2 regions of the Shewanella sp. SM32 genome follow, and region 1 is predicted to be linked to the other one. Evidence: riboswitches for the same ligand, from Rfam matches in the RefSeq annotation. Region 1 holds a riboswitch; the other holds the start of a gene.
The links. Region 1 has a riboswitch for cobalamin ahead of L5M10_RS19405 (ABC transporter ATP-binding protein). Riboswitches for the same ligand answer to the same signal wherever they lie in the genome.
Positions count from the first base shown of each region.

Region 2: another riboswitch for cobalamin. It lies ahead of L5M10_RS00120 (TonB-dependent receptor); the one in region 1 lies ahead of L5M10_RS19405 (ABC transporter ATP-binding protein).

Region 1 covers NZ_JAKKRO010000063.1:665-15,918, forward strand. The annotation lists gene metH (methionine synthase) at 424-4,158, opposite strand; gene L5M10_RS19400 (histidine phosphatase family protein) at 4,428-5,153, shown strand; cobalamin riboswitch at 5,375-5,551, shown strand; gene L5M10_RS19405 (ABC transporter ATP-binding protein) at 5,650-6,525, shown strand; gene L5M10_RS19410 (FecCD family ABC transporter permease) at 6,522-7,652, shown strand; gene cobT (nicotinate-nucleotide--dimethylbenzimidazole phosphoribosyltransferase) at 7,861-8,943, shown strand; gene L5M10_RS19420 (adenosylcobinamide-GDP ribazoletransferase) at 9,049-9,837, shown strand; gene cobU (bifunctional adenosylcobinamide kinase/adenosylcobinamide-phosphate guanylyltransferase) at 9,834-10,460, shown strand; gene L5M10_RS19430 (cobyric acid synthase) at 10,566-12,200, shown strand; gene cobO (cob(I)yrinic acid a,c-diamide adenosyltransferase) at 12,275-12,898, shown strand; gene L5M10_RS19440 (DUF2235 domain-containing protein) at 13,108-14,142, shown strand; gene L5M10_RS19445 (cobalamin-binding protein) at 14,219-15,046, shown strand; gene L5M10_RS19450 (NAD-dependent succinate-semialdehyde dehydrogenase) at 15,109-15,254, opposite strand, start outside.
Region 2 covers NZ_JAKKRO010000001.1:15,090-30,343, reverse strand. The annotation lists gene metE (5-methyltetrahydropteroyltriglutamate--homocysteine S-methyltransferase) at 1-1,572, opposite strand, end outside; gene L5M10_RS00130 (LysR family transcriptional regulator) at 1,773-2,678, shown strand; gene L5M10_RS00125 (HDOD domain-containing protein) at 2,758-3,486, opposite strand; gene L5M10_RS00120 (TonB-dependent receptor) at 3,766-5,727, opposite strand; cobalamin riboswitch at 5,836-6,071, opposite strand; gene L5M10_RS00115 (hypothetical protein) at 6,206-7,648, opposite strand; gene rihA (pyrimidine-specific ribonucleoside hydrolase RihA) at 7,883-8,839, shown strand; gene rbsK (ribokinase) at 8,859-9,770, shown strand; gene azu (azurin) at 10,064-10,540, shown strand; gene L5M10_RS00095 (DUF3103 domain-containing protein) at 10,640-11,824, opposite strand; gene L5M10_RS00090 (DUF3622 domain-containing protein) at 12,205-12,507, opposite strand; gene L5M10_RS00085 (glycerophosphodiester phosphodiesterase family protein) at 12,878-14,155, shown strand; gene L5M10_RS00080 (phosphoribosyltransferase) at 14,242-14,808, opposite strand; gene L5M10_RS00075 (alkaline phosphatase D family protein) at 15,099-15,254, opposite strand, start outside.

The DNA of each region.
Region 1 (15,254 bases):
AAAGTTAACTCTAATGCCACAGAAGTTCACCGATCCCCCTGCGAAGTTGTCGAAATACGCAGATAAAAATGCCGTGGTGACATCATGGATGATGGCGCAGGCTCGGGGGCACATGGATGTGCCATCTGAGCCGTTAGGCGATTTTTATTGGAGTATGAGACAGGTAACTAATGCATGTAACTTCGCTAGGGGCGGCAAGGGGAGATGCAAGAGGGGGATTGCTGTTGATCCCCTTCTTGCCCTGGTGTGGAATGGAATTCCACGACTTTGATTTTTTATTTTGATTTTTTATTTTGATTTTAAAGTTAGACATTAAAACTAAAAATAAGGGGCTACGACTCAGCCCCTTAATCGCGCATTTGTCTAATCTCCCAAGTGAAACTTGGGTACTAATGAGTACCAATGATTACTCAGGATCACTCCCTACTCAGGATCATAATCCAACACTGGCGCCAGCCACTTCTCCGTTTCCGCAATGCTCATCCCTTTGCGCTTCGCGTAATCTTCCACTTGATCGCGGCCGATATTACTCACGCCAAAGTAGCGGGATTTCGGGTGGGCGAAATACCAGCCCGATACTGCCGCTGTGGGGAACATGGCGTAGCTTTCGGTGATGTTCAAGTCGATGGTTTCATCGGGCTTGAGCAAGTCCCATAACAAACCTTTTTCTGTGTGGTCTGGGCAAGCTGGGTAGCCCGGTGCGGGGCGTATACCTTTGTATTTCTCGCGGATTAAGGCTTCGTTGCTTAACTGCTCATCGGCCGCATAACCCCAAAACTCTTTACGTACCCGTTCGTGCATCCGCTCGGCAAAGGCTTCGGCCAAACGGTCGGCTAAGCATTTGAGCATGATGGCGTTGTAGTCGTCGTGGTTGGCTTCAAAACGTGCCACATGTTCGTCTATGCCATGGCCTGTGGTCACCGCAAAGCCGCCCATGTAATCGGCGACGCCTGAGTCTTTTGGCGCAACAAAGTCGGATAGGCAGAAGTTGTCATTGCCGACACGCTCAAGCTGCATCCGCAGGTGATGTGTGGTCATTTCGACTGTGGTGCGCGACTCATCTGTGTAGAGTTCAATGTCGTCGTAATTGACGGTATTGGCAGGGAATAAGCCGATAACGGCTTTCGCCGTGAGCCACTTTTCTTCGATGATTTGTTTGAGCATGGCCTGACCATCGGCGAACAGCTTTTGCGCCTCGACGCCGACCACTTTATCGGTGAGGATTTCAGGGTAATGGCCATGCAGTTCCCACGAGCGGAAAAACGGTGTCCAGTCGATACGCTCGACTAAATCTTCTAACGGATAATTATCAAACACTTGGCGACCGAGCACGTTTGGCGTGAACGGGGTGTAATTGGCCCAATCGTGTTGGCAGCGGTTTTCACGGGCCGCTTCGAGTGAGACTATCTCTTTGCGCTTGGCTTGGGATAGGCGCTTAGTGCGCATGTCGTCGTATTCGGCATAGGTTTCGTCTATGGTCGCTTGGCGAGTCTCGTTGTTGATGAGCTTACTCACCATAGGCACGGCGCGGGACGCATCGGCGATATAAATGGCGCCATGAGGATAATGGGGCGCAATCTTCACCGCAGTGTGGATTTTCGAGCAAGTGGCGCCGCCGATAATCGCCGGAATGGTTAAGCCTTCACGGTGGAAGGTTTTCACGTTATGCACCATCTCGTCCAGACTCGGCGTGATGAGGCCCGACATGCCGATGATATCGATATTGTGTTCTTTCACGGCGTCGAGAATTCGCTCTACCGACACCATCACACCTAAATCGAATACCTCAAAACCGTTACAGGCGAGCACCACGCCGACGATATTCTTGCCGATATCGTGCACGTCACCTTTTACTGTCACCATCAAAATCTTGCCATTCGATTGGCCTTCGACCTTTTCTAGCTCGATATAAGGGTTTAAGTAAGCCACGGCTTTTTTCATCACCCGCGCCGATTTCACCACCTGCGGCAGGAACATCTTGCCCGAGCCGAACAAGTCGCCGACCACGTTCATGCCGTCCATCAAGGCGCCTTCAATCACATCCAGTGGACGTTTCGCTTCTTGGCGGGCGGCTTCGGTATCTTCATCGATAAATTCGGTAATGCCTTTGACGAGCGCATGGGATAAGCGTTGGCTTACTGGCCAGCTGCGCCATTCTAAATCTTCTTTCTTGCCCACCTGCGCGCCATCACCGCGGAATTTCTCTGCGATTTCAAGTAACTGCTCAGTATTGCTCGAGCCTTCCACTGGGCAGGGCAAGTTAAGCACCACGTTTTCGACCCGCACTTTAAGCTCAGGATCGATATCGTCGTAAATGGCTAACTGACCCGCGTTGACAATGCCCATGTCCATGCCGACTTTGATGGCGTGGTAGAGGAATACCGCGTGAATTGCTTCGCGCACTGGGTTGTTACCGCGGAACGAGAACGACACGTTCGATACGCCGCCCGAAATCATCGCGTGGGGCAGGGTGGCTTTAATCGCTTTAATGGCATCAATAAAATCGACTGCATAGTTGTCGTGTTCATCGATACCAGTGGAGATGGCGAAAATATTCGGGTCGAAGATGATGTCTTCTGGCGGAAAGCCGACTTTATCGACCAACACGCGGTAGGCGCGGGTACAGATTTCGATTTTACGCGCCTTAGTGTCGGCCTGACCTTGCTCGTCGAATGCCATGATAATGGCCGCCGCGCCGTAGCGTTTCACTAAGGTGGCTTGATCAATAAACTTGGCTTCGCCTTCTTTGAGGGAAATCGAGTTAACTATGCCCTTGCCTTGAATACATTTGAGGCCAGCTTCGATCACTTCCCACTTAGAGGAGTCGATCATAATAGGTACGCGGCTGATGTCGGGCTCAGAGGCAATCAAGTTTAAAAACTTGTGCATGATCTCGGCGCCATCGAGCATGCCTTCGTCCATGTTGATGTCGATGATTTGCGCGCCGCTTTCGACCTGCTCGCGGGCGACATCGAGCGCTTGCTCAAACTTGCCTTCTTTGATCAACTTTAAAAACTTGGCCGAACCTGTGACGTTGGTGCGCTCACCCACGTTAACGAACAGGGATTGGGCGTCGATAGTCAGTGGTTCCAAACCGGCCAAGCGGCAAGCGACCGGAATGTCTGGCAAAATACGTGGATCGTGACGGCTCACCGCTTCGCGGATCACGCGGATATGTTCAGGCGTACTACCACAACAACCCCCGATAATATTAAGCATGCCTTCGCGCGCCCAATCTTCGATCACGTTCGCCATGTCCTCTGGGGTTTCATCGTAACCGCCAAACTCGTTCGGCAGGCCTGCATTCGGATGCGCCGACACATAACACTCACTGATGCGGGATAATTCTTCCACATAGGGGCGTAATTCTTTTGGCCCAAGTGCACAGTTAAGACCGATAGATAAGGGCTTGATATGGCGAAGGGAATTGTAAAAGGCTTCGGTCGTTTGGCCAGTCAGTGTGCGGCCAGAGGCATCGGTAATGGTGCCCGAAATCATGATCGGCAATCTGTCTTTAGAATGCTGACCAAATAAGTCATCAAATACCGATTCAATCGCAAACAGTGCGGCTTTGGCATTTAAGGTATCAAATATGGTCTCGACCATAATGATATCCGCGCCGCCCTCAATCAGCGCCTTAGTGGATTCTTTGTAAGCAGTCACTAACTCATCGAAGCTGACGTTGCGATAGCCTGGGTCGTTCACATCAGGGCTAATCGAACACGTACGGTTAGTGGGGCCTAACACACCGGCGACGTAGCGTGGAATGCCTGTGGCAGCAAAGGCTTCATCACAAGCTTCACGGGCGAGGCGCGCGCCGACTAAGTTAATTTCGGCGGACAGCGACTGCATGTCGTAGTCGGCCATGGCGATGGTGGTGGCGTTAAAGGTGTTGGTTTCAATGATGTCGGCACCGGCGTTTAAGTAGTCGGTGTGAATTTGTTTGATGATGTGAGGTTGTGACAAGACCAAGAGGTCGTTGTTACCTTTGACATCCGTATGCCAATCTTTAAAGCGTTCGCCGCGATAGTCCTCTTCTTCCAGCTTGTAGCCTTGGATCATAGTGCCCATGGCACCGTCTAAGATCAGAATGCGCTCTGCAAGCTGTTTGCGAATGTCTGCTAATATTTGGCTGGCTTTGGTTGAGGGTATCGTCATAAATAATTACCTTAAATACAGCTAAGTTAAGTCCAAAAATCGGCCATTGTTATGCTAAGTGCATTTTATTGTCGTCTGCCGACATTTTTTGAATACTTGTTCTTAAAAATTTGCTTTGGACATTTAAACGTATAGACGTCCATAATACGCGACTTATGATTGTCAGGGCAAGATGAAAGTCAAAGGCATTAGGAGCGAGAATCGAGAATCAAGAATTTAGGCACTTGGCTTGAGTTCCTAGCATCTAGTCCCTAACTAAAAAGGCATATATGAAACAAGTTCGGTTGTTATTGTTACGCCACGGTGAGTGTGAAGGCGGCGCTATTTTGCGGGGTCGTGTGGATGTGCCTTTGAGTAAAAAGGGTTGGCAACAAATGTCGGCAGCAGTTGAGTCACAGGCCAGCGTGTGTAGCGCGATTTATAGCTCGATTTCACGCCGCTGCGCCGATTTTGCCCACGCTTTTGCCGCCGAGTTGCATTCGACGGCGGCACTGATATCTGAGTCAAGGCCATTGCAGGCGCAGTGTTTGTCGGGTTTACAGGAAATTGATTTTGGTGATTGGGACGGTTGTCGGCTCGATGAACTGTATCAACAAGAGGGCGAACGCTTAGCTGCGTATTGGCAAAACCCTTGGCAAACTCCGCTGCCTAATGGTGAAACTATGGCAAGTTTTGAGTCGCGGGTGAATGGGACGATTGACCAGATACTCGCCGCCGAGTTTGAACGATTGACCCTTGACTCACATAAAATGGGTAATGAAAACAGTGCCGTTAATGAAACCGCTGACAATATGCCAGCCACTCAAGTGTGGGTCGTGACCCACGGCGGGGTGATCCGTCACTTAATGGCGCGTGCCCTAGGGGTTGAACGGGCGGTGGGGTTTTATAGTCAACTCGATTTACCCGTGGCGGCCGTGGTGAGCATTAATGTGCTGCAAGATGAACAGGGTGTCTGCTATTGGCGTTTAGATTGGCCTAGTGGGCGCAGGTGTTGAGGCCTTATTTCACTATCTCGGCGCTATCATGTAGGCGTGATCGTTTGGCGAGAATAAGCTGACATGAAAATATTCTGATTTAAACAGCATTGCCTAATGGTATAGATGTAGGATAATGCTTTTCCCTGACGTTTGAACCAGATAGCGTATTACATGCGCAATGAGTGATAACGTCGCAGAAATAGGTGTTGGGAATAGACTCTCTTTGTTCGAATCGCTCCGTTGTTTTAATTCACAGTGGCGTTGTTAACAAAGAGCATATCAACCCAAACATAATAGGGAATCGGGGAACTGCTCGTCAGTCAGCCCGAACTGTGCCCGCAACTGTGAGTAGTGAAAAAGATCTCGAATCTTCTTCCCTACGAGTCAGGAGACCTGCCTATTTCTGTTATCGCTGCGTGCAGCCTTAGTTCTCGAGCGGGTGACTCGAGGGAGCAGATGACAATATGCACAACCTTTTTTATACAGGTTTGGACTCGATAGGAGCGCCGCTTAGGTGAAACTTTCCGCAATCCAAACTAATAGCCCCGTGAATGACACTAACCCATCATTGAGCCCGTCAGTCGCGCTCAATGTGAGTCATTTGAGCTGGTGTATCGATGGCAAAACCATACTTTCCGATATTAACTTTACGCTGCCAATGGGGCAGATGCTGGGGTTGATTGGCCCTAACGGTGCGGGCAAGTCCAGTTTGCTGCGCTGTTTGTATCGGTTTGTTCGCCCGACTCAGGGCAAAATTACCCTTTTTGATCAAGATATTGAGCGCTTGTCGCCCAAGGCGTTTGCCTGTCGCGTCGCCGTAGTGCAGCAGGATACACCGCACTATTTTGACCTCACCACAGAGCAATTGGTCAGCATGGGCTTAACGCCCCACAAGGGCATGTTTGATACCAATTCGAGCTGTGATACTGAGCGTATTGCTAAGGCTTTAGAGAAAGTTGGCTTGAGCCATAAGATGCACCAACAATATGAGCACTTATCCGGCGGTGAAAAGCAACGCGCCTTGATTGCCCGCGCCATAGTGCAGCAGCCGCAACTTTTAATCCTCGATGAGCCAACGAACCACCTCGATGTGCGCTATCAAATTCAAATCCTCGAATTGGTGCGTAGTCTTGGGATTAGCGTGATTGCCTCAATTCATGATCTTAATTTAGCCAGTGCCCTGTGCGATAGTTTGTTGTTGATCCATAACGGGGAAGTCAGCGCTATGGGGACGCCAACCGAAGTATTAACCGAGGCGCGAATTGGCGATGTGTTTGGCGTGTGTGCTCAGGTATCGCCCCATCCACAACATAAAAAGCCCTTAATCAGCTATTTTTATGGTTACCACCATGTAGATCATGGCCTGAACGAGCGAGGCGAGGGTGGATGACTCAGGGGAGTAAACAATATTTCATCTCATATTTGGGGCGTATCGTGACACCGTTGACGAGACAACAACTGATGCTGCTCGTATTAGGTATCATCACTTTGATAACGCCTATTGCCGCGACGAGTTTTGGTGCGGCGAACATCAGTTTTACTGATGTTATTCAAGTGTTTATCAATAAGGCGACGAACCTCACTCAAGCCAATGGCATGACTGAGCGCATTGTGATGGAGCTCAGGCTACCGCGCATTTTACTGGCTTTTGTGGCGGGTGCGGGTTTGTCACTGGCGGGCAGTGTGTTGCAAACCGTGACTCGCAATCCGCTCGCCGATCCCTATTTGTTTGGCATTAGCTCTGGCGCGTCCTTTGGTGCTGTGGTGATGTTGACCTTATTCACTGGCTCTGGATTTTTTGATAATGCGGGCATGGCGGCACATTCTGGGCTTTTTAGCGGTTCGGGCGCCTTGTCTGGTTTGCTTTGGTTTAGCTTGCCCTTGGGCGCTTTTATTGGCGCCAGTTTGTCGGTACTGATAGTGCTTGCTTTGTCTGGGCTTGGGCTCAATAGCCAAGTGGAGCGCATGTTGCTCTCTGGTGTGGCGACCTCCTTTATGTTCGGCGCATTAACGAGTCTGCTGCTGTATTTCGCCAGTCCGCAGGCGACAGCCTCTGTGCTGTTTTGGAGTTTAGGCAGTTTCGCTAAGGCCAGTTGGTCCTTGTTAGTACTGCCGACACTGGTGATTGGTGCGAGTTTATTCATTATTTTAGGCATGAAACGGCAGATCATGGCGTTGCAGGCGGGGGATGAAACGGCGCATACCTTAGGGGTGAATGTGCCTAAGCTGCGGCTCAATATGTTGCTGCTCTGCTCCTTGATTACCGCTATTTTGGTGGCTACATGCGGCGGTATCGGTTTTGTCGGGTTAATGATCCCCCACACAGTACGCATGCTGTTTCCCGGTCGTCAGCCGATTTTATTAACGGCGCTGGTGGGCGGATTATTTATGGTGTGGATTGATGTATTAGCGCGCTGTTTATTGGGTAATCAAGAGTTGCCCGTGGGCATTATCACGGCCGCCATAGGTAGCATGTTCTTTTTGCTGATTTTACGTAAGCGTAGAGTCATGCCGTAAATACAAGGTCATGCCGTAGTCACCTAGTCAGGACGTAAACCCAGAGTTAAGTCGTCATCTTTGAGTCATGCCGTAAGTGCAGACTGACGGGATAATCAGTATTTCTGTTGATATCCCACCCGCGATTGGAAATGCACAATTGGACATGTTCGTCATAGACGCGGGATGCGTTGTGGTTATTTAATGTAGATTACAAAGTGGAGTGTGGATGTCTCAGTCAGCCGTGTCTTTTCAAATAAGCCTTGTGAGTAAAGCGCAGGATCTGGTGATTCTGCAGAAAATTGATCTTAAGACTAAGCCGCCCGGCGCCTTAGGTCAGCTCGAATCCTTAGCCTTGCAGATTGCCCGCGTGCAAACGACTGATTTGCAAAAAACGGAGCAGCCACAAACGGATGTGCTCAAAATAGTCCATCCAACTATGTTAGTGTTTGCGGGGGATCATGGCATTGCCGCAGAAGGCGTGTCGATTGCCCCTAGCGAAGTGACTCACCAAATGGTGCAAAACTTTGCCCATGGCGGCGCGGCGATTAACGTTTTTTGTCGGCAGGTGGGCTTTAAGCTCGAAGTGATCGATTGCGGTATGTTAACGCCAGTTGAAGGAGTTGAAGGTATTATCGATCAACGTCTTGGCGCTGGAACGGGGGCAATCCATTTAGAACCCGCGATGACGTTGGAAACCGTCGATAAAGGCTTTGCTATGGCGCGCGATTTGATTGAGCGTCACCATCAAGCGGGTTGTAACTTAGTCGCCTTTGGTGAAATGGGCATAGGCAATACCTCCTCTGCTGCGGCCATTATGGCGGCGATTATGCAGCTGGATGTGATTGATTGCGTTGGCCGTGGTACTGGCATTAATAGCGAAACCTTAGAACGTAAACTGATGCTGATTGAGCTCGCGTTATTGCTGCATCAAAGCGCTTTAACTGGGCCTAAGTCAGTGTTAGCTTGCCTAGGAGGCTTTGAAATTGTGCAGATGACGGGGGCTATGTTAGCCGCCGCCGAACGTAAAATGCTGGTGGTCGTGGACGGTTTTATCGCGACAGCGGCGGCATTAGTCGCAGTGCAAATCGCCCCCAATGTGCGTGATTATTTGATTTTTGCCCATCAATCCGATGAGCAAGGTCATCTGCGAATGTTAGAATTTTTGCAGGCTAAACCTTTATTATCCCTAGGGCTGAGATTAGGCGAAGGTACGGGGGCGGCGTTGGCATTGCCGCTTATTCAAGCCTCAGTAAATTTTTACAATCAAATGGCGAGTTTTAGTGATGCGGGGATTGAGGCTGTTGTATGATGTGCTCTGCTAAGTCGCTTATTTTACTTATTTAAAATAATAGCCTTTAGCCAACCGTTTTAATTTTAAACCTTGCAGCAAGTGTGAATTCACTAAGGATGCTTTATGTCAGAACGCGAAAGCTGGCACAAAGAGATAGATTTATTTTTAGTTGCCATGGGCTATTTTACCCGCATTCCTATGCCTAAGTGGGTCGAAGTCGATAGCGATAAGTTGAATAAGGCCAGCCGTTATTTCGGTCTCGTCGGTCTTCTGGTCGGTTTGTTAAGCGCCATAGTGTTTTGGCTGACGCAGAACTGGCTCCCCGCTGGCGTTTCTGTTCTTTTAGCTATGTTGGTTGGCGTCTTGCTCACGGGCGGATTCCACGAGGATGGCCTCGCCGATACCTTCGACGGTTTTGGCGGGGGTTGGACGGCTGAAGACAAGCTGCGGATCATGAAAGACTCGCGCCTTGGCAGTTATGGCGCACTGGCACTGATGTTGGCCCTGCTGCTGAAATGGCAGTTGTTAGTCGAGTTGGCCCTGTACGATCCTGTAGTCGCGGGTTCTGCACTTATCGTCGCGCACACAGTGAGCCGTGTGGTATCAGCCAGTATCATCTTTAGTGAAAAATATGTCCGCGATGACGAGACCAGTAAGTCTAAGCCGCTATCGCAACATCAAGGCATTAATGAGCTGCTTATCCTGATCGCCAGCGGCGTATTAGTGCTGTTATTCCTCAAGGGGTTAGCGGCATTGTCATTGCTATTGGTGATGATAGGACTGCGCCGTTTGATCATAGTGATCTTTAGACGCCAGATTGGCGGTTACACGGGTGATACCTTAGGCGCGGCGCAACAAATATCTGAAATCGTGTGTTATTTTGTATTGCTCGTTGTGGGTAACATACTGTGATCCACCTCGTCCTAGGCGGCGCCCGTAGCGGTAAGAGTCGTTACGGCGAAGCCTTAGTGCGTCAGTACACTGCGCTTGGCTTCGATGCCTGCTATGTGGCGACGGCGCAGGCGCTAGATGATGAAATGGCGACACGTATCGCCAAGCATCAAGCGGGACGATCGGACGATGGTATCGAATGGCAATTGTTTGAAGAGTCGCTCGCCCTCACTGCACTGTTAAAACAGTTAGCAAAACCTGGGCGAGTGATTTTAGTAGACTGTTTAACTCTTTGGTTAACGAATCAATTACTTGCATCGAACGTTAACATCGATGATGAACCCGCGCCGACTGAGTGGAATGCGACTGACTTTGCCGTTTCACCCTCTGCCACTTCAACCTCTGACGATAAAGCTCATGCGAGTTGGCAGGCCGAGAAAACCGCTTTTGTGGATTCCCTCGTCGAGCTTGAGGGAGTGGTGATTTTGATCAGTAACGAAGTCGGTTCTGGCATAGTACCCTTAGGTGAGTTGAGCCGACAATTTGTCGATGAAGCGGGCTGGTTAAATCAAGCCGTGGCGACCTTAGCGGATAATGTCACCTTAGTGGTCGCTGGTTTACCCTTAGCATTGAAACCACTTTAGACTTTGGGCTCAGTCCACGTTTTAAGCTTAAGTTGCATACTTAAGTGATTTTTAGACTGAGCTGTTATGTTAATGACTGCAAACTAGAATAAGCCTTTTAAACCTATGTCCTCTCCAAACACAGACAACACAGCCTGTGCTAATGCACTCGATACCGCTGACACTACTGTAGTTAATACGCCCGCAATTAATACGCCTGCGGTTAATTCACCTCGGCGCGCGGCAGTCTTGATGGTGCAGGGCACTACATCGGATGCGGGCAAGAGCACCTTAGTCGCAGGCATTTGTCGTTTGCTCGCCCGTCAGGGGATTAAGGTTGCGCCCTTTAAGCCGCAAAATATGGCGCTCAATAGCGCTGTTACTGTCGATGGCGGCGAGATTGGCCGCGCACAGGCCTTGCAAGCCGTGGCCTGTTATCTTGAGCCCCATACCGATTTTAATCCCATACTGCTTAAACCAAGCTCGGACACGGGCGCGCAAATTATCGTTCATGGCAAAGCCCTGACAACACTCGAAGCCTCGGCCTTTTTTGGGCCTAAATCTAAGGATTACAAGGCAATGGCGCTTGGCGCTGTGCTGGAATCCTTCGAGCGATTGACGGCCCAGTATCAAACCATAGTGGTGGAAGGCGCGGGCAGTCCGGCGGAGATCAATCTGCGCGAAGGTGATATTGCCAACATGGGATTTGCCGAAGCCGTGGGTTGTCCTGTGATTATCATTGCTGATATCGATAAGGGTGGCGTATTTGCCCATTTGGTCGGGACCTTGGCCTTGTTATCAGAATCCGAACAGGCGCGGGTAAAGGGCTTTGTGATCAACCGTTTCCGTGGCGATATTAGCCTGCTGCAATCAGGGCTCGATTGGCTTGAAGCTTATACTCAAAAGCCTGTTTTAGGTGTGTTGCCTTATCTGCATGATTTACATCTCGATGCCGAAGATGCGCTGATAAGCTCGCCGACCAAAGGCGCTAACAGCCGCTTAAAAGTGCGGGTATTAGTGTACCCGAGGATCAGTAATCACACGGATTTTGATCCGCTGCGGCTGCATCCCGATATTGATTTTGATTATGTGTCGTTGCAAACCCAAGCCGCGAGTCACGCGACTCATTTGCCCGCTGCCGATGTATTGATCTTACCCGGTAGTAAGAATGTGCGCGCCGATTTAGCCTTTTTACGCCAGCAAGGCTGGGATAAAGATATCGCCACACACCTGCGTTACGGCGGCAAAGTGCTCGGCATTTGCGGCGGCTATCAAATGTTAGGCCAAAGCATTGCCGATCCCTTAGGCATTGAAGACAGTGCGGGTGATACCGCAGGACTTGGCTACCTGCCGCTGAGCACAGAACTGAAAGCCGAAAAACAGTTACGGCGAGTGAGCGGTGAGCTAACGTTACTTGGGCAAAAGGTTGCTGTTAAGGGCTATGAAATCCACTGCGGTGAATCAAGCTATCTTATCCCTAGGCTTGAACAAACGAATGCGCCCTTGCAGTTAATCCCTGATTCCACATCTATGAGCTTTGCCGATGGCCTGCAAAGTGATGACGGGCAAATCCTTGGCACTTATTTACATGGGCTGTTTGATAGCCCGGATGCGTGTCAGTTGATTTTGCGCTGGGCGGGATTAAACGATGCTAAGGCGATAGATATCAATCAAATACGTGAGCAGCAGCTCGATCGTTTAGCCGATGTGTTAGCTGAGCATTTAGACATGCAAAAATTACAGCCAATTTTAGAAACATAAGTTTTAGAAACATAAGTTTTAGAAACATAAGTTTTAGAAGCAGACATTTTTAGCAGCAGAGTGAAGAGAAGACCATGACAGCACAAAACTACAACGAACAAGCGCAAATCAAGGCCGAACGCCACAAGGCTCGCCAACAAAAAGTGAAAGCCGGTGTGGATGCTAAAATTGCCGCCGCCCAAGAGGAGAAGGGGATTCTGCTGGTGTTAACCGGTAACGGTAAAGGCAAATCGACCTCAGGTTTTGGCACTGTGGCCCGCGCCGTCGGTCACGGTAAAAAAGCCGCGGTCGTGCAATTTATCAAAGGCACTTGGGAGTGCGGTGAGCGTAATTTACTCGAAGGTGCAGGGGTTGAGTTTCATGTAATGGGCACAGGTTTTACCTGGGAAACCCAAGATAAAGAAAAAGATACCGCCGCCGCAGTACTCGCTTGGGAAGCCGCCGAAGCCCTGCTGCAAGATGAGAGCATAGATTGCGTGATGCTCGATGAACTCACCTATATGGTGAGCTATCACTATTTAGATGTGGAACGTGTCCTTAGCGCACTTAAAAATCGTCCACCCATGCAGCATGTGATTATTACGGGCCGTGCTTGTCATCGGGCGATTATCGAGCTGGCTGATACTGTCAGCGAAGTACAACCGTTGAAACACGCATTCGAAGCGGGTATCAAGGCACAGCAAGGTTTTGACTACTAATCGAACCTTGTAAAAGTCGGCGCATAAGTGACGCAGCATTGTTGGTTGCAATGTTAAGTAAGACGCGCGAATGGCTTTAGCACAGGCATAAAATGCGCTAAGTTTGAGGACGAGTAACTGCCTATTAGTGACTAGCGACAATTTGTTGTTAGCGACTATAGGTTAGCCACTAACCGTTGAGCGTTCAAAGTGTTCTCAAGGATGATCCTATGAATAAACGTATTGTGATTTGTGCCGATGGGACTTGGAATCGACCCGAGAAAGATCTTAAGGTCGATTTCCCCACCAATGTGCTGCGCCTCGCGCGGGCGATTAGCCCGATAGCGGCTGATGGCAAACCCCAGCAGGTATTTTATGATTGGGGCGTGGGTTCCTATTACGATCAAGCCATTGGCGGTGCGACAGGACGCGGTTTACATAAAAACATCATGGATGGGTATCGCTATATAGTGCAAAACTATTCCCCCGGCGATGAGATTTACCTCTTTGGTTTTAGCCGTGGTGCTTACACTGTGCGTTGTTTGTGTGGCTTGATTAATAACTGCGGCATACTTAAACGCCCCGATGCGGCGTTGATTCAACAAGCTTTCGACCACTATAAAAAAAGCAGTGCGCCCTTTGCGCCTGATGGTGAAAAATCCCTCGAATTTAGAGCGAGATACAGTCATGAATCTCGGGAAATCAAGTTTGTTGGCGTGTGGGATACCGTGGGCGCTATGGGGATCCCTATCTCGTTTTTAGGTTTGTTCGAAGATAAAGACGAGTTTTACGACACTAAAATTGGCCGCAATGTGCGCGTTGCCCGCCATGCCTTAGCCATAGATGAACATCGCAGTGATTTTGAGCCGACCATTTGGCAACTGCGTGACAATATGGACATGCAGCAAGTGTGGTTTGCGGGCGCCCATAGCAATATTGGCGGCAGTTATAAACCCGATAAAGACGGTTCATTGTTGTCGGATATTGCACTGTTGTGGATGATATCCGAGGCGCAGAAATTTAATTTAAGCCTAGAGCCACACTTAGCCGCGAGTGTGCATCCAAATCCGCTCGCGACCTTACATGACTCGAGACGCAGTTTTTATCGGATAAAACAGGAATATTTGCGACCACTCGACCCTGAGCAAGTCCCAGTACTTTTGCATCATTCGGTGAAGGCCCGCTGGGATCAAGATCCTCAGTATCGCCCCAAGAATCTACAAACTTATATCGAACACTATGGCTGGCCAGAGCAGCTAGTTTAACTCTATAACCCCAAGTGACCTGAAGCTACTACGCCTGCATCTTCAGGCGGTTTGGGGATAAATACTAAGGCATATCATGATTAAGCGACACTTAGCTGGACTCGTTTTTGGGCTCAGTCTGTTTCTTCCCCATAGCGTATTGGCCGAGCCCGCTAAACGCATTATTGCGCTCTCGCCCCACGCGGTAGAAATGCTCTACGCCATAGGCGCGGGCGATACGATTGTGGCCGCAACCGATTATGCGGATTATCCCGAGGCGGCAAAAAATATCCCGCGTATTGGCGGTTACTACGGCATTCAAATGGAGCGGGTGATGGAGCTTAATCCCGATCTGATTGTGGTGTGGGATTCGGGTAATAAAGCCGAAGATATCAACCAGCTTAGGACGTTAGGATTTAACCTTTATGGTAGCGATCCTAAAACCTTAGAAGGCGTCGCCAAGGAGCTTGAAGAGTTAGGCCAACTTACGGGGCATGTTGAAGAAGCAAGCAAGGCTGCGGCCGCTTATCGCGCTGAGCTTATCCGATTGCGGGTTGAAAATGCTAAAAAATCAGAACCTAAGGTATTTTATCAACTCTGGTCGACCCCCTTGATGACAGTCTCTAAAAACAGTTGGATCCAACAGATCATCAGTGTGTGCCATGGACAAAATGTGTTTTACGATGCTGCCAGTGATTATCCGCAAGTCAGTTTAGAAAACGTCTTGCTGACCTTGCCCGAGGTGATTTTGCAGAGTGAAGAAGAAGGTAATGTGAAAGGGGTTGATTGGCGCCAATGGCCAGAAATTCCTGCCGTGAAGAAACAGCATATTTATCAACTCAATGCCGATTTATTACACCGCGCGACGCCCAGAGCTTTACTTGGCGTTCAAGCCTTATGTGATGCCTTGGATAAAGCACGTTAAATAAAACGCCTGACAGATTATTCCGTCAGGCGTTTAGTCAGATGTTGCTATTTTCTAAGCGTTTAGAAAGGCGCGTTGATGTCGACCACATTAATCAGCTTGTGGTTTACAAACTCTTTCAATCCTAAATCAATCAACTCGCGGCCATAACCTGAGCGGCGCACGCCACCAAAGGGCAAGTCGGCCTTGACCATAGTTGGATGATTGA
Region 2 (15,254 bases), on a different contig from region 1:
ATAGATCAACGGTGGCTTAACACAGCGTGAACCATAACTTTGCACCCAACCATTTTTGGTAAAGCCAACGCCCGCAAGCTGCTCACCAAAGTATTCCACCATATCGTTGCGCTCGGCCTCACCATGAACCAGTACATCGATACCGAGTTTAAGCTGGCGGTCGATAGTATCGCGGGTGACTTGCTGCAATTGCTCTGTATATTGTGCATCACTCAGATCGCCCTTGCGCCAACGACTGCGTAGTCCACGGATTGCCGGTGTTTGTGGGAAGGAGCCAATGGTGGTGGTCGGCAACAGAGGTAAACGGTATTTCTGCTGCTGCACTGCTTGGCGTACGCTGAAATCACTGACGCGCTCATAGTCGGCAGATGTCAACGCGGCAACGCGGGCAATCACTTGACTGTCGGCGGCCTGCGCTTTCGTCTCACGGCGTGCCAAACAGGTTTGCACAATCTCTTTTACCGCGGCCGATTCAGGTGCCAGTAGCAATTGGCGCACATTGGCCAGTTCGAGTAATTTTTGCTTCGCAAACGCGAGTTGTTGACGCAGCGCAGGCTCAAGTGTGGCTTCCACCTCTAAATCCACAGGGCTGTGCAGGAGTGAGCAAGAAGTACCGATCCACAAGCGATCTCCGAGATCACGGGCAACCGCGCCTATGCGTTCGGCAATTAAATCCGCCTCTGCCGCCCACACGTTGCGGCCATTGACCACACCCACCGACAAAATTTGATCTTGACCAAGCGCATTGGCAAAGACTGCCAATTGATCCGGCGCTGTGACTAAATCGACATGCAACCCCGCGACCGGCAAGGCCGATACCAGCGCTTGATGGTGTGTGATACCGCCGTAATAACTGGTAAGAAGGATCTTCACCTTCGTAATGCTGAGGGCTTGATACGCCTCAGTGATCGCCGCTTGCCATTCACCATCCAATTCCAATGCGAGAATGGGCTCATCGAGCTGTACCCATTGCACTCCCTGAGCAGCAAAACGCGCCAAAATGTCAGCATAAGCAGTTAATAAATTGGGTAATAAACTTAACTTATCAAACTCTTGGCCCACAGTTTTAGCTAGGTACAAGTAGCTAACAGGGCCGAGTAGCACAGGTTTTGCTTTATAACCTAAGGACTGCGCTTCGCTGACTTCATCGAAAAATTGCTCATAGGCAATCGAAAACACTTGGTTTTGGCTGAGCTCAGGTACCAGATAGTGATAGTTAGTATTGAAATACTTGGTCATTTCAGAGGCTGGCGCATCTTGGCCCGTTGGCGCTCTGCCGCGGGCAACACGGAATAAAGTATCGAGATCGATTGCCCCTTCACCACGATGACGCTCAGGAATGGCATTTAAAGTCGCGCTTAAGGTCAGCACTTGATCATAAAAGGCAAAATCACCTACGGGAACTTGCTCAATGCCCGCAGCAGCTTGCCACTGCCAATGGGTGTGGCGAAGTTCACTCGCCACTTCACGTAATTGTGCCTGAGTGCTCTCACCACGCCAGTATTTTTCTAAGGCAAATTTCAATTCACGACGACGCCCAATACGGGGAAACCCAAGACTATTTAATTGCATACTCTATCTTCCTTTATTTGAGATAAGCCACATTCGGCACTTGCACCCACCAGATTGTTTTCTCTTGGCACTTTTCAGCACTTCAGCCTTGATAAATAACAATGGGCGTCTGGACGTCTAGAAGTTTATTGTGTTAGTCTCTATTCCAGCAACCGAATTGATTTCAAGCACAACATGAGCGAAATTCACTTGGAGTGAACATGATCGAACTAAGACACCTGCGAACCTTAATGGCCCTGAAAGAAAGCGGCAGTTTGGCGGGCGCAGCCAAAAAACGTTTTGTCACTCAATCCGCCCTCTCACACCAGATTAAGGAGTTGGAGCAAAGGATTAACTCGCCCATTTTTGTGCGTAAGAGTAAACCACTGTCATTCACCCAAGAAGGTGCACGCCTGCTGCATCTGGCTGAAGAGATTTTGCCTAAGGTGTTAGAAACCGAGACAGATTTGAAGAATGGGCTGGAAACCGAAACCAATCAGTTGCGAGTCGGCATTGAGTGCCATAGCTGTTTTCGCTGGTTAATGCCTGTAATGGAGCAATTTAGGCAAGATCATCCGGCAGCCGAGTTAGACTTGTCGAGCCGTCACCTGTTCGACTCGCTCAATGCCTTAGAAATGGGTGAACTGGATATTGTATTAACCTCAGATCCTGTGCCTGGGCATTCACTCGCCTACCAGCATTTGTTTGATTTTGAAGTGAAGTTAGTGGTTGCTAAGGATCATCCTTTAGCGAAAGAAGCCTATGTCACCCCTAAGCAATTAGCACACTTGCCTATTATCAGTTATCCAGTGCCGTTGACGCGTTTAGATATTTATCGCCACTTTTTAGAGCCTGCGGGCATAGAGGCAGGCGAGCAAAAAACCTGTGATTTAACCATGATGTTATTGCAACGCATCGCCTGTAAAGACGGCATAGCCGCACTGCCAAGTTGGTCGATTAATGAAGGACATGGACTGAGTCTCGCTACGGTGAAACTCGGCCAAGAAGGTCTAAAACGACCGCTATTTGGTGCCTATCGCCGCCACAGTGCTAACTCTGCATTGATCCAAAATTGGTTACAACTAGTGGCAAGGGAAGGTTTATCCCGCCAGCAGAAGACGAATTAATGCGGGTGACATAGAGTAAAAAGCCTGCGAATGCAGGCTTGTTTATTGAGTCAAATGACTATTTCATAGCATCGACAAATTACAGCGGATTCATCAACAATCCACGCATAGACAAGACACGGCGCAGTATCAACCCTGATGAATTAGGATTACGGGTCTGACGCAAATTATGGGCGATCATAAACTCTTGACGCAGATCCTGATCGAGATCTAACGCCTCGAACGCTTCGATGGTTAAGGTCTGTTGTTGATTATCAATCAATGACTTAATCACACTTAAAGGAAATGACTGTTCGGCATTAGCATTTAAATAGGCAAATGCGGTCAGTGCGATAATTTGGCCGAACACACTGAACAGAGCTAAGGTTTGTACTTCGTCAGCATCAACCTCCACACCTTCCATATCCGCTAAGCTATCTACCGCATCCGTTGCAATATCTTCAGTCAGCTTCCAATAACCTTGGACCAACTTTTTATAGGGCTGTGGCAGTTCATCGAGGCGTTCTTTTAAATAGAACGTAAAGGCGTAGCGATAGATATTAACTTGACCTAAGCGGATCAAAGCTTCTTTCAACGAACGAGTTTTGTGATTTTCCACTACAGCAGCCTGTGCGGAATTACTGCGCATAAGCATGTGCGCTGCCAATGCGGGATCGCTCGAGATAATGTCAATCACATTACGAATGTCGCCTTCAGCAAGGATCGCTTTTTTGAGTGGAATTAGAATCCCTCGGCGGCCAATCACTTGCTCTTCGTTCGCTATGATAGCTCTAACTTGAGTAAAAACCTGTTGCTCAAGATCAGTCATAAGACACTTTACACCTGTTTATTAACAATAAGATGATTCGGTTACAGCTCACATCATACCTAAAATACTAAGAATTTCAGCCATAAACAGCAGAGTAAAATATAAATTACTCCTATTTAGTGATGACTGCCCGCTAACACTATAGATAACGACAATTAAACCACTCTACTAAAACGATATTCAAGACTATACCTATTTTAAGATTTATTCTTTGAACTCAGCGTAAAAACTAAAAAGCCAGACTGAGTCTGGCTTTGTTATTAGATAGCTCATTAATATTTAGAAGCGGTAGCCCACAGTGAAACGAATATCACGGCCTCGACCTGAGTAATAACCATTATATGTTCCACCACCATAATAGCCTGCGCTAACATAATCTTTATCGAATACATTATCGATACGCAGACTGGCAAGCCAAGCATCACGATTATAATTCAAGGCTAAATTACCAAGCACGTAACTTGCTAGCTTATCACCTTGATTAGCGTTATCGCCTTCGATAAAACGATCACCCGTGTAGATAGCTTCGGCAAATACTTGGAAATGCTCAGCAAAATCCATGCTGACATAACCGCGTCCCGTGTGTTTTGCCACCCAAGACAGCTCTTTGCCATCGTTAGCACCATCGGTAAATTCGGCGTCGGTATAGTTATATTCCAGCCCTAACTGCAGCGCTTTAGTGATCTGCCAATCCCAATCGGCACCCGCGCCATAACGACGAGAAGCGTCGGCATTAACGTTTGCACCGTTGAAATTTCCACCTATGGGTTTAACTGCACTCGAGTCATAAACAATTTCATCCTCTAAATCGAGACGATATAGGCTGACTCGTAGGGTTTGACTAGCGACAGCCCAATCCCAACCCGCCTCATAGGAACGGCCTGTTTGCGGCTTTAAGCCAAATACGCCCGGCGATGTATAAGCTTGCTCATCCACTTTAGCAAAACGGAAGTTATCATCAGCGCGCACATAGAGTCTGTGCTCCGCAGTTGGGCGGTAATTTAAACCCAGTTCGAATGCGTGGGCATTTTCGTCTAAATCCATGCCATTAGGATAGACATTGCCATCGACTAACTCATCGGTCACTCGTGCATAACGACCACCCACAACGTAACTTAAAGTATGACTTAAAGGCACTGTAGCTTGTAGATAGGCGCTTTGCATTTGCTGCACATTACTGCGCGCCATAGTGTCAAAATCAGCCTTACCACGGCTGATGTCTAAACCTGTGACTAGGCTTAGCTCGCCTTGACGGGTACTGTAATTCGCTAACGCTTTAGGGCTAAACATTAACAGTGAGCGTGTGTTATGGCTGTTCGCCCCCCAATTAAGAGAAGACACTAAGGTATCGCTGTAATCTAAATCCGCCGCCAGCGCCCAGTTTTGATTAAGCTGATGCTGGTAACCCGTTCGCGCCGCAGTGGTCATCTCGTGGGCATACTCTACCTTATTTGATGAAGCACGGGGATCGTCTTTAAATTGCTTTTCAGTAAGCGAGCCCGGATTTTCACGATCGCTATCGTAGTAGCTGGTTTCAACAAAGAACGAGTCTGTGGCTGTTTTATATTGAATGCGGCCAAGAATAGAGCCGGTTTCGTTGGCATTATGCTGGCGATAGTTGTCACCTTGGTTGTAACTACCGGTGAAAAAGTAACGCCAATCTTTGTTGATCGCGCCAGACACATCACCACGACCTTCATAGGTATCAAAACTGCCGCCGGATAACTGCACGCTGCCGCCAGTATTTTCAGGGGACTTAGTGACAATATTAATCACCCCGCCCACGGCTTGGTCACCATAAAGTACACCCGCACTACCCGATAAAATTTCGATACGATCCACTTGATTAAGCGGAATGGCATTAAGGCTAGGTGCGGCGATATCGATATTATTGAGACGACGACCATCAAGTAAAATCAGCGTGTTATTAACGGCAGTGCTGGCGCTAAAACCGCGCATCGCAAAGCTAGTTCCAATATTGTTATCCGAAATTTGAATACCGCTTTGACCACGTAAGACGTCGGTCAAATTAGTCGCGCCACTCATTTCAATAGCCGCGGCATCAATCACATTCACATTGGCGGCAATATTTAACGGGGTCTTATCAGAGCGGCCGATCACGACAAGATGCTCGTCGACTTTAGCTGTGCTGGTATCGTCAGCCGCCATAACGGGCGCGATAATTGAAAAACTGCAAAGGCTGCCGATCAGCAGCGCGATTTTTGTTGGATTTGTTCCCATTTTACCTTTAACTCCTGCAAGGAAAACGGGGCATTGACGCCACGATACCGTTAATTCAGTCGTAAATACTGACGGTGATTATCGCATTTTGAGATCTGCCCACCGAAATCTCAAAAACACCTTCAGGGCCGGTCTCCGGACTTAGGCTATGTTAATCCATTAAAAGTTAGATTAACGCGAGACTGACCTTTTACATTCTGACTTTCGGGTTCAGTCTTGAACACACCAATCAAACGCGGTCTTCTCTCACCTTTTACCGTTGCGGGGGCAGTGCCAGAATTTCACTGGCTTCCCGATTATCTCACGACACTATCATCGTAAGCACCACAGAAGGTTGACTCAAAATTAGGTTCAAAGGGCGTACAATCTGTTAACGCCCAACAAGGCTCAGAGCATATCAGACCTGAGCGCGCGCATTATAGACGTCTATACGGATGAAAGTCCATTAATCTCAGATTAGCGAGAAAACTCACATGAGCTAGAAAACACCATCCCAGTTTTTTGCCGCAGGTTTTGGTCTGTCTTTGCTCAAAATCGCCTGACGCTGCTCAGGGGTTTCGCATTGGGCAACGGGGGTAAAATCCAGCGGTTTAATCACTAACGAGTCAGCAGGTTGCACTGGCGACTTGTCGAACATTGGCAAATTCATCGACCAAGAGACCAGCTCCCCATTTTCGCTGATGCCAACATAACCGTCATTTGCGCCATCTAACCAAGTGAGTCGCGGAATACGTGCAATCAACTTTTCCACATTTTCACGGTTGGCGCGATAACCAACAGGTACCACTTTGCCATCGGGACGGGTAAACACAAAGGAGGCAGGCCCTCGAGTAATGACGCTGCCTTCCTGCCAATATTTATCAAGAATCTCTTGGGCATAGTGAAACCCAAACATATGAGCGTAATCAGTATCGTCGGCTACAATTTGCGGCACGGCCTTATCCCGCAGTAATAAAAAGCCTGAGCCGATGCTGATAATCTCTTTTACCCCTGTGATATCGGTTTTTTGAATCCAATCGACACCACAGTTAATCCCATCGCCCCAAAAATGCGCATCCCCCGTAGGACTTAAAATCGCAAAGGCACAATTGTTTGCCGTCATACTCGCCACATCCTTTAAGGCGCTGCGGATCGAGTAAGCATCACTGCGCCAACCCCAACTCACCACAGTGCCGTCCTTTTTCAAGGCGGCATAGGTGTGTTGAAAATATTCGATCTTCGCCACATCCGTAAGCTGCGGGAGTAACTTTTTCATATTGGTCGACTCTTCAACCTGCCCCCAAATCACCGCGCTACCTTCTTTTTTGAGGGCGACAAAACTGCGACCTCTGGCAAAGATATCGACAACATCAACTAATTGATCCTGCACATGTAAGCTATTGCCGCCGTAGGGGCCATAACCCCAAGTGTGTACCTTGCCATTAGCATCAAGGGCCGCAATGGCCTCTTGATTAGCGAACAACTTGGTAATATTGGTCATGCGGTTTTGCAGGGCTTTGTCGAGGCTCAATTTCCCCACATTACCCCAGTAAACCACAGTGCCATCTTGACGTAGCGCGGCAAACCCGTCCTTAACTGGGACGATTTGCTTAACTTGCTTAAGCTGCTCCGTCACCTCGCGGCTATCACCGCCAGCATAACTGCCACCCCAAGTGATCACCTCACCAGATTGTGTTAACGCCGCAAAGGCCGAACTGTTGGTGACCACAGTCTCGACTGCGGGTAAATCACAGGGAATATGGCGATACTGTGGACTCGGATTTTCCTTAAATTGGATGAGTTTACCGTTATCAAACTGTAGCAATGACTCGTTATTACTTTCCACAACGGCCATAGGTTGAGGATCGCTACAACCAGAGATCTGCATGGCAACCATGCCCACGAGTAAAACCTTAGGCCAAGTGATTCGATGAGTGAGCATTACTTATTTCCTTATATTTGCTTGGAGATGTCATTCAATGTTGTGCAGCGGACAGAGCGAGAATGGATTTACCTAACATCGCCTAATGTCAAAAATGGGCAGAATTCTAGCAGCTTGTTGATAAAAAGACGAAAATGCTCACAGTTTACTCTGCAAGTCCCCTACACAGGCTAGCGCCTAACTGATGGCATGCTATTCTAAGCCCCCATCACCGCTGTTTAAAGGAGTAACAGTATGACTCGCCCTATTATTCTGGATTGCGATCCCGGCCATGACGACGCTATTGCGCTCATTTTAGCTCTCGCCCATCCAGAGCTGGTTCCACTGGCCGTCACCACCAGCGCCGGTAACCAAACGCCGGATAAAACGCTCAATAATACCCTGCGGATCTTAACCTTATTAAATCGCAGTGATATTCCTGTCGCTGGCGGCGCCGTCAAGCCATTAGCTCGCGAATTAATCATTGCCGACAATGTCCATGGTGAAACCGGACTCGACGGCCCTGCATTGCCTAATCCAAGTTTTAGTCCTCAAGCCATTACCGCAGTTGAATTAATGGCGCAGCAAATTCGCCAAAGTCATCAGCCAGTAACCTTAATTCCCACAGGACCACTCACCAATATCGCGCTTTTGCTCGCCAGCCACCACGAATTACACGCCAAGATCGAACGCATAGTGCTAATGGGCGGTGCAGCCGGTGTCGGCAATTGGACACCAGCCGCCGAGTTTAATATTTTTGTCGACCCCGAAGCCGCCGATATTGTCTTTAAATCCGGTATTCCCATCACTATGTGTGGGCTCGATGTGACTCATCAGGCACAAATCATGGATGAAGACATAGAACGCATTCGCGCGATTCAAAATCCAATTGCTCAGTGCGTCGCCGAATTATTGGATTTCTTTATGATTTACCACAGAGATCCTAAATGGGGCTTTATTGGTGCGCCATTGCACGACCCCTGCACTATCGCTTGGTTGCTTAAACCTGAGCTATTTGAGGCGCAAGATTGCTGGGTAAGTATTGAAACCCAAAGTGAGTTGACCTTAGGCATGACAGTGGTCGATCGCTATCAGTTAACAGGTAAAGCCGCCAATGCGACTGTGCTGTTTGGGATCGATAGGCAAGGCTTTGTCGATTTACTGGTAGACAGTTTACGCGTCTATGATGCAACTTATCTCAATCGCAGATAAAAATGACAGTGAGTCTTCTATGAGCCAGATACTCGTTATCGGCAGTGCAAATGCCGACCATGTGATGAAATTTGAGTACCTGCCCGCTGCAGGGCAAACCTTAATGAGCCGAGATTACCGCCTCGAACAGGGCGGCAAAGGGGCCAATCAAGCCGTCGCCTGCGCGCGCTTAGCCAAATCAGGTTCACGCACTGATTTTATCTGCCATCTCGGCCAAGACAGTATCGGCGATGATATGCGTCAAAGCTGGATGAAAGATGGCATCAGTGCGGAAGGGATCCGCCAAATAGCCGGACTGAGCACAGGCACTGCCATGATTTTTATCGGTGATAACGGTGAGAATACGATTGGCGTTGCCGCAGGTGCCAACGCCAGCCTTTCACCCGATGACTTAGAAGCTCATTACGCTCTGTTTGCTAATGCGGAGTACTTGTTAGCACAATTGGAAACGCCCGCTGCCACAGTGGCAAAGGCGCTGCAAATAGCCAAGAATCTTGGCGTGACGACTGTACTAAATCCTGCTCCAGCGACGGCACTTGGCCAAGATGTACTCAAGTGGGTAGATATTATTACCCCCAATGAAACCGAAGCAGAAGCCTTAACGGGAGTTGAGATCAACCATATTGATGATGCACACATGGCAGCGCAACTTCTCCACCAGCAGGGAGTAAAGATTGTGGTCATTACCTTAGGTAGCCGTGGCGCATTTATCAGCAGCCCAGGTTTTAATGGGCTAATACCTGCGTTTGAAGTGCAGGCCATAGACACAGTCGCCGCAGGGGATACCTTCAATGGCGCCTTAGTTGTGGGCTTAAGCGAGGGCATGTCGATTGCTGCAGCCGTGGGATTTGCCAATGCAGCCAGTGCCATTACTGTCACTCGCCCAGGCGCACAACGTGCGATTCCCTATCGACAGGAGCTTTCGTACTAAAAACGTAAGACGTTCTGAAGTAGACGCCCTGCGTTAGAACAAAAAATTATAATTTATAAATCAAACACATAAATAATAGTTCCTGAGTACTTAGTTCACTCCAAATAAGTACTCACCTATGTTTACCGCTAACAATTTTGCCGCCAATAACGATGCAAGCTTTCAACCTAAAGTTGCATATACATAATTTACACGCTGATTTCATTCCCATTTAATGAAGATTGCTTATGCTAGCAGGTGCATGTCCGAGTCAAAACGGCTCGGCTACCCTTGTTCAAATAAGGAAGTACCAGATGAAAGCAAAAAGCACAGCTTTACGTAACGTGACCAGCACTAGCCTAATCGGCCTAGGATTATTATTCGCTAGCCAAGCGAGTGCCAACGAATGTGAACTGAAAATTGCCGCCACTGATGCAATGCAATTTGACACTAAAGAGCTGTCTGTACCTGCAAGCTGTAAAGAAGTGACCTTAACCTTAACCCACTCAGGCACTTTGCCAAAAGCAGCCATGGGCCATAACTGGGTATTAACTAAGGCAGCCGATATGTCAGCCGTAGCGACCGAAGGTATGAGCGCCGGTCCTGATGCAGCCTATGTCAAAGCCGGTGATACGCGCGTTATCGCACACACAGATTTAGTGGGCGGTGGCGAATCAACGTCTATCACCTTTAGCACTGCCGGTATGAGCGCCACCGAAGCCTACCAATTCTTCTGCAGCTTCCCAGGTCACTGGGCGATTATGCAAGGCAGTTTCAAGTTAAAAGCTTAAGGTGAATGGCTTAGCCTAACGTTAAGTGATAAAAACAAAAAAGCGGATCTTAGGATCCGCTTTTACATTTCAGCCATTGCATTTAGCCGCACTAATCCATCATGGTCTTGGTTGGATGACTAATGGCGCAAAGCTCGTCGTCGCATTACCGTTAGCGCCGTTCAAGTTAGGATATTCACCCCCTTCCTGTAAGGTGTAATACACATCGACAAAGTCATCGTCATTGGTGAACCAAGCATCCGGCATTACACTTAAAATACCATTGGTGATTTGCGGGATCAGCGCATAACCCTGAGCTTCAGGATCGGGGATCGACTTTAAGATCTGCTCCGCCGCTTCCAACAGCTTAGTGGCCAACACTTTATAGTTAGTACCATCGTCATGCTCCATTAAGATCATGTCCGCAGCCGCCCAACGATAACGCTCCCAATGTATGATGATTTGATTCGGATAATAGGTCGTATCCGCATAATCTAAATAGGGCATTTCGACGATATCGAGCACAGGCTCTTCACGGCTTGGATCAACCCCAGTCACTATGCCGTAAATTTCGGCACGACCAGAAATCCACGGCTCATGGTCATCCTTCAAGGATATCTGTTTGATCACTGTGGTTGAAATAGGCTTGTCTGCCACCGCCTGTGTTTGCGCACGGCTCAGTAGTGCGCCCTCTTTTTTCGCTGACTGCGCCTCGGCAAATGTCGCCCGCATCACCTCTAAGCCAGCCACAAAGGCTTTTTTACTATCGATACCGACCACAAACACTGGCTGCTGCGGCAGGTTATACACGTCTAATTGATGCACTTGCCCATGAATATCAAAGGCTTCAATATAATCCCACTGACTCTCGTCACCATCGGGCTCATAGGCAAATAAAGGAGACTCACCTTGCTGCCATGGGGTCAACATGGCTTCATCTGCCAGGCGCACTTGCACCAGAGAATCCGCTTTGGCACTTAAGCCCTTCACTCGGCGAATTGATGCATCGGCTTTGATGATCACATTATCATTGAGCCTACGCTGAGACAGAATGTCATCGGCATTCACTGCTAACTGATACTGGTTTATTTCAGTCTGTAAGATAGGCGCGAGCTGCGCATATTGATGGCTTAAATCTAACGCCAATGCCCGTTTAGTATTGGTTAACTGCGCTTGTGCATCCAAAGTCGAATCCTTTAGCGACGCTTGTAGTAAGCGTAACGCCTCTCCATCTAAGGCTTGGCCATAACTCAGGGTTGCCGAAGCCGACAAACACAGCAATAAACTGGATTGAAGTAGTTTCATAGGAGTTCCCTTACCTTGATAAAGTTAAACGTGCGTTCGAATTCCTTACATATGAGCACAGAGCAGCATCTAAGTAAATCAAATGATAATAGTTATCGTTAATTATTAATGGTATAGGGTACGTAATCCCGGCTAAATGCGATAAAAACAAGCTAATGACAGCATCAGTAGATCAGTCCAGCCGAACAGAGTGTATGAAGATAAACGAGGAAATAGGATGAAATGAATTGATATGCACAGTTTCGCGAGCGACAAAATCACAAAAGGCAGATCTTAAGATCTGCCTTTTGCTGTTCATCGCCAGAGTGACGTTTCAGAACGCGTTATGCGCGCCCTAACAGTCACACTGGCTTGATAAGACAAGGTTAAACGAATGAGTGTTACTCTTCGTCGAAATCATCTTCATCAAGATCTTCGGCATCAGTTGCCGCTTCAGCCGCTAATGCAGCGGCTAATTTTGCTTTAGCTTGTTTCTCTGAACGACGTTTATTGCGCTCAGTTAACGTGCCTAAAAACACTTGTAATTCAGTTAAGCCCCACGCTTGCGCTTCGGCTTCAGTCGCAAAGCCATCATGGCTCTTAGACACAACTGTTTTAGTTGATGTCATGCGACGAGTGATTTCAGTTTTCCAACCGTTGTCGCCCTGTGTCACGCGAAAATCGTATTTTTTGCCCTTGCTCATTCTGCTCTATTTCCTAAATGATGCTTGTCACGTTTGTCTTATCAAGCGAACCAAACGCTCATCATAAAACAAAAGGAGCGCAGTGTACTTGATTTCGGCCCAGAAAGATCGCCAAGATGAAAATATTCATGCCAGTTTCATCGACTCGCTCAGTGGAGTCAATGCTCACATCTAAAGCAACACTGTGCATATATCCCGACCGTCCTCTGTCTAAGGCAGTTTATCGCAAGCTAGCGTGCCTTAGATAATCGTCGTGCAAACGGTATATATTCTTGTTTATGTCATACAAATAGGCTTTTTCAGTCACATTAACACTTTAGAGTTTCTGATTAATATTAATAACTTACATCATTACTCATAGGTAAATCTGATGAAACTACACCCTATTTCGTCGCTCTCACTCGGCCTGTTAATTGCCACGAGCGCTTTATTAGCCGGTTGCAATAATGACGATGATAACGCCGCTATCACGCCACCCACCAGCAAACCCGTTCCTGCTCAAGTGGGAGAAAGACCTTTATTCCTCGTACGTCAAATGCAAGACAGCACACTTAAAACCCGCTTAGAACAATGCACCACTGACAGTTTTTATCGCAGCGAATTTTCTATCGGTCACCGTGGCGCACCAATGCAATTCCCTGAGCATACAAAGGAATCCTACCAAGCGGCTATCGATTCGGGCGCAGGCATAGTCGAGTGTGATGTCACCTTCACCGCCGATAAAGCTTTAGTTTGCCGCCACTCACAGTGCGATCTTGCCAGCACGACCAACATTTTAGCAGTGCCTGAACTGGCTAATAAATGTTCGAGCCCATTCACTCCAGCCGATGCAGCCAATGGCGTCAGCGCATCGGCGACCTGTTGCACCAGCGATATCACCCTCGCCGAATTTAAAACCCTCAAGGGTAAAATGGAAGGCAACAATCCAAAAGCGACCACTGCGGCCGAATTCATCAATGGTACCCCAAGCTGGCGCACCGATCTTTATGCTGGCAATGGCACCTTGATGACCCACGCTGAAAGTATTGATATGTTTAAAAAAGCCGGTGTGAAGATGACGCCAGAGCTAAAAGCGGCGAGCGTATCTATGCCCTTCGATGGTTTTACTCAGCAGGATTACGCGCAAAAAATGTTGGATGAATACACTGCGGCGGGCGTCGATGCTTCGCAAGTATTCCCTCAATCATTTATCTTAGATGACATCAAATATTGGGTCGCCAACGCACCTGAATTTGCGAAGCAAGCCGTGTTTCTCGATGACAGATACGATTATAACAGCGCCTTTGATCCGCAGAACTCTGCCACTTGGTCGCCATCAATGGCGGATTTAAAGACCCAAGGCGTCGAAATTATTGCGCCGCCACTCTGGGTATTAGTCGCCTTAGATGCGGACAAAAAGATCATTCCTTCGGAATACGCTAAGGCCGCCAAAGGCGCAGGGCTTAAGATCATCACTTGGTCGCTGGAGCGATCTGGTTTATTAAAAAATGGCGGCGGCTTTTACTATCAAAGCATTACCGAAGCGATAGATAACGAAGGCGATACCTTTGAATTACTTGATGTACTGGCGAAAGATGTCGGCGTGATTGGAGTGTTCTCCGACTGGCCCGCCACAGTGACTTACTATGCTAACTGTATGGATTTATAAGTCATCGATATAGAAAAAAAAATGCGTTAACGATTAATCGTTAACGCATTTTTTTATTGCGAAAATAATCTATATCTCGCCGCGAGCTATTTAAACAGGTGCTGGATATTCTTTAAATCGCCCTTACCTTCGGCAATTTCTTCAGGCGTTAAACCTGTAACTTCGTGCGGGAAAACTAACCAGTCTTCAGAGGCATGAATGTAATAGTCGGGTTTTAAAGGCACTGCGGTATTTTTTGGCTTGTAATAAGGGCAAGCGATACGGATATCGGTTGGCATATTCAAGCGCATCAGTTGGCTGAGTTTTTCTTTTAATGCATGAATACTACGGCCAGAGTCAAACACGTCATCCACAATCAACAAACCGTCACTCGCGTTCGCATTTTCAACAATGTAATGCAGGCCATGAACTTTGATTTCTTTGCTTTGTTTGTCGGTGCCAATCCCATAATAAGAAGAGGTACGCACGGCAATGTGATCGGTTTCAACTTGTTTAAAATCGAAAAACTCCTGTACCGCGATCCCGATTGGAGCACCGCCACGCCAAATACCCACGATAAATTGCGGACGAAAGCCACTCTCATACACTTGCGAAGCTAATAAAAATGAATCTTCCAGCAATTGCTGCGCGGTAACAAAATACTTTTCTGACATGACACAGTCCCCATCACATTGATTTTATTCTTAGGTCGTTAAAGCAAAAGCTTATGACCCCTGTAAGGTCTGTTCGGCGGGTAAAGGTTCCCAAAACACTAGAACAGCTTTGCCTTAGCAAGTGTAGGCAGCCGCCGAATTTTGGGAGCGAATTTTATACCAAAAAAATGCGATGTGCTGCAGTAATAGTAAGAACTTGCGTGACAACAGACATTTATTTTGCCTTTTAAAGCCAAAAGCAACAAAAAGGCCACCCTAAGGTGGCCGATAAACAAGCGAACAATACCGCATTAAACGATAGGCATAATCACATGCTCGCCTACTTTTGCCTTAGCGCTATAACCACGGGCCGTTGCGACTTGGAAATCCTTCGACAAAATGGTATCCACATAATGCCAGTCGCTGCGCACCTCATCAGCGGTAAAGGTGAGCGTCATAAAGCCTCG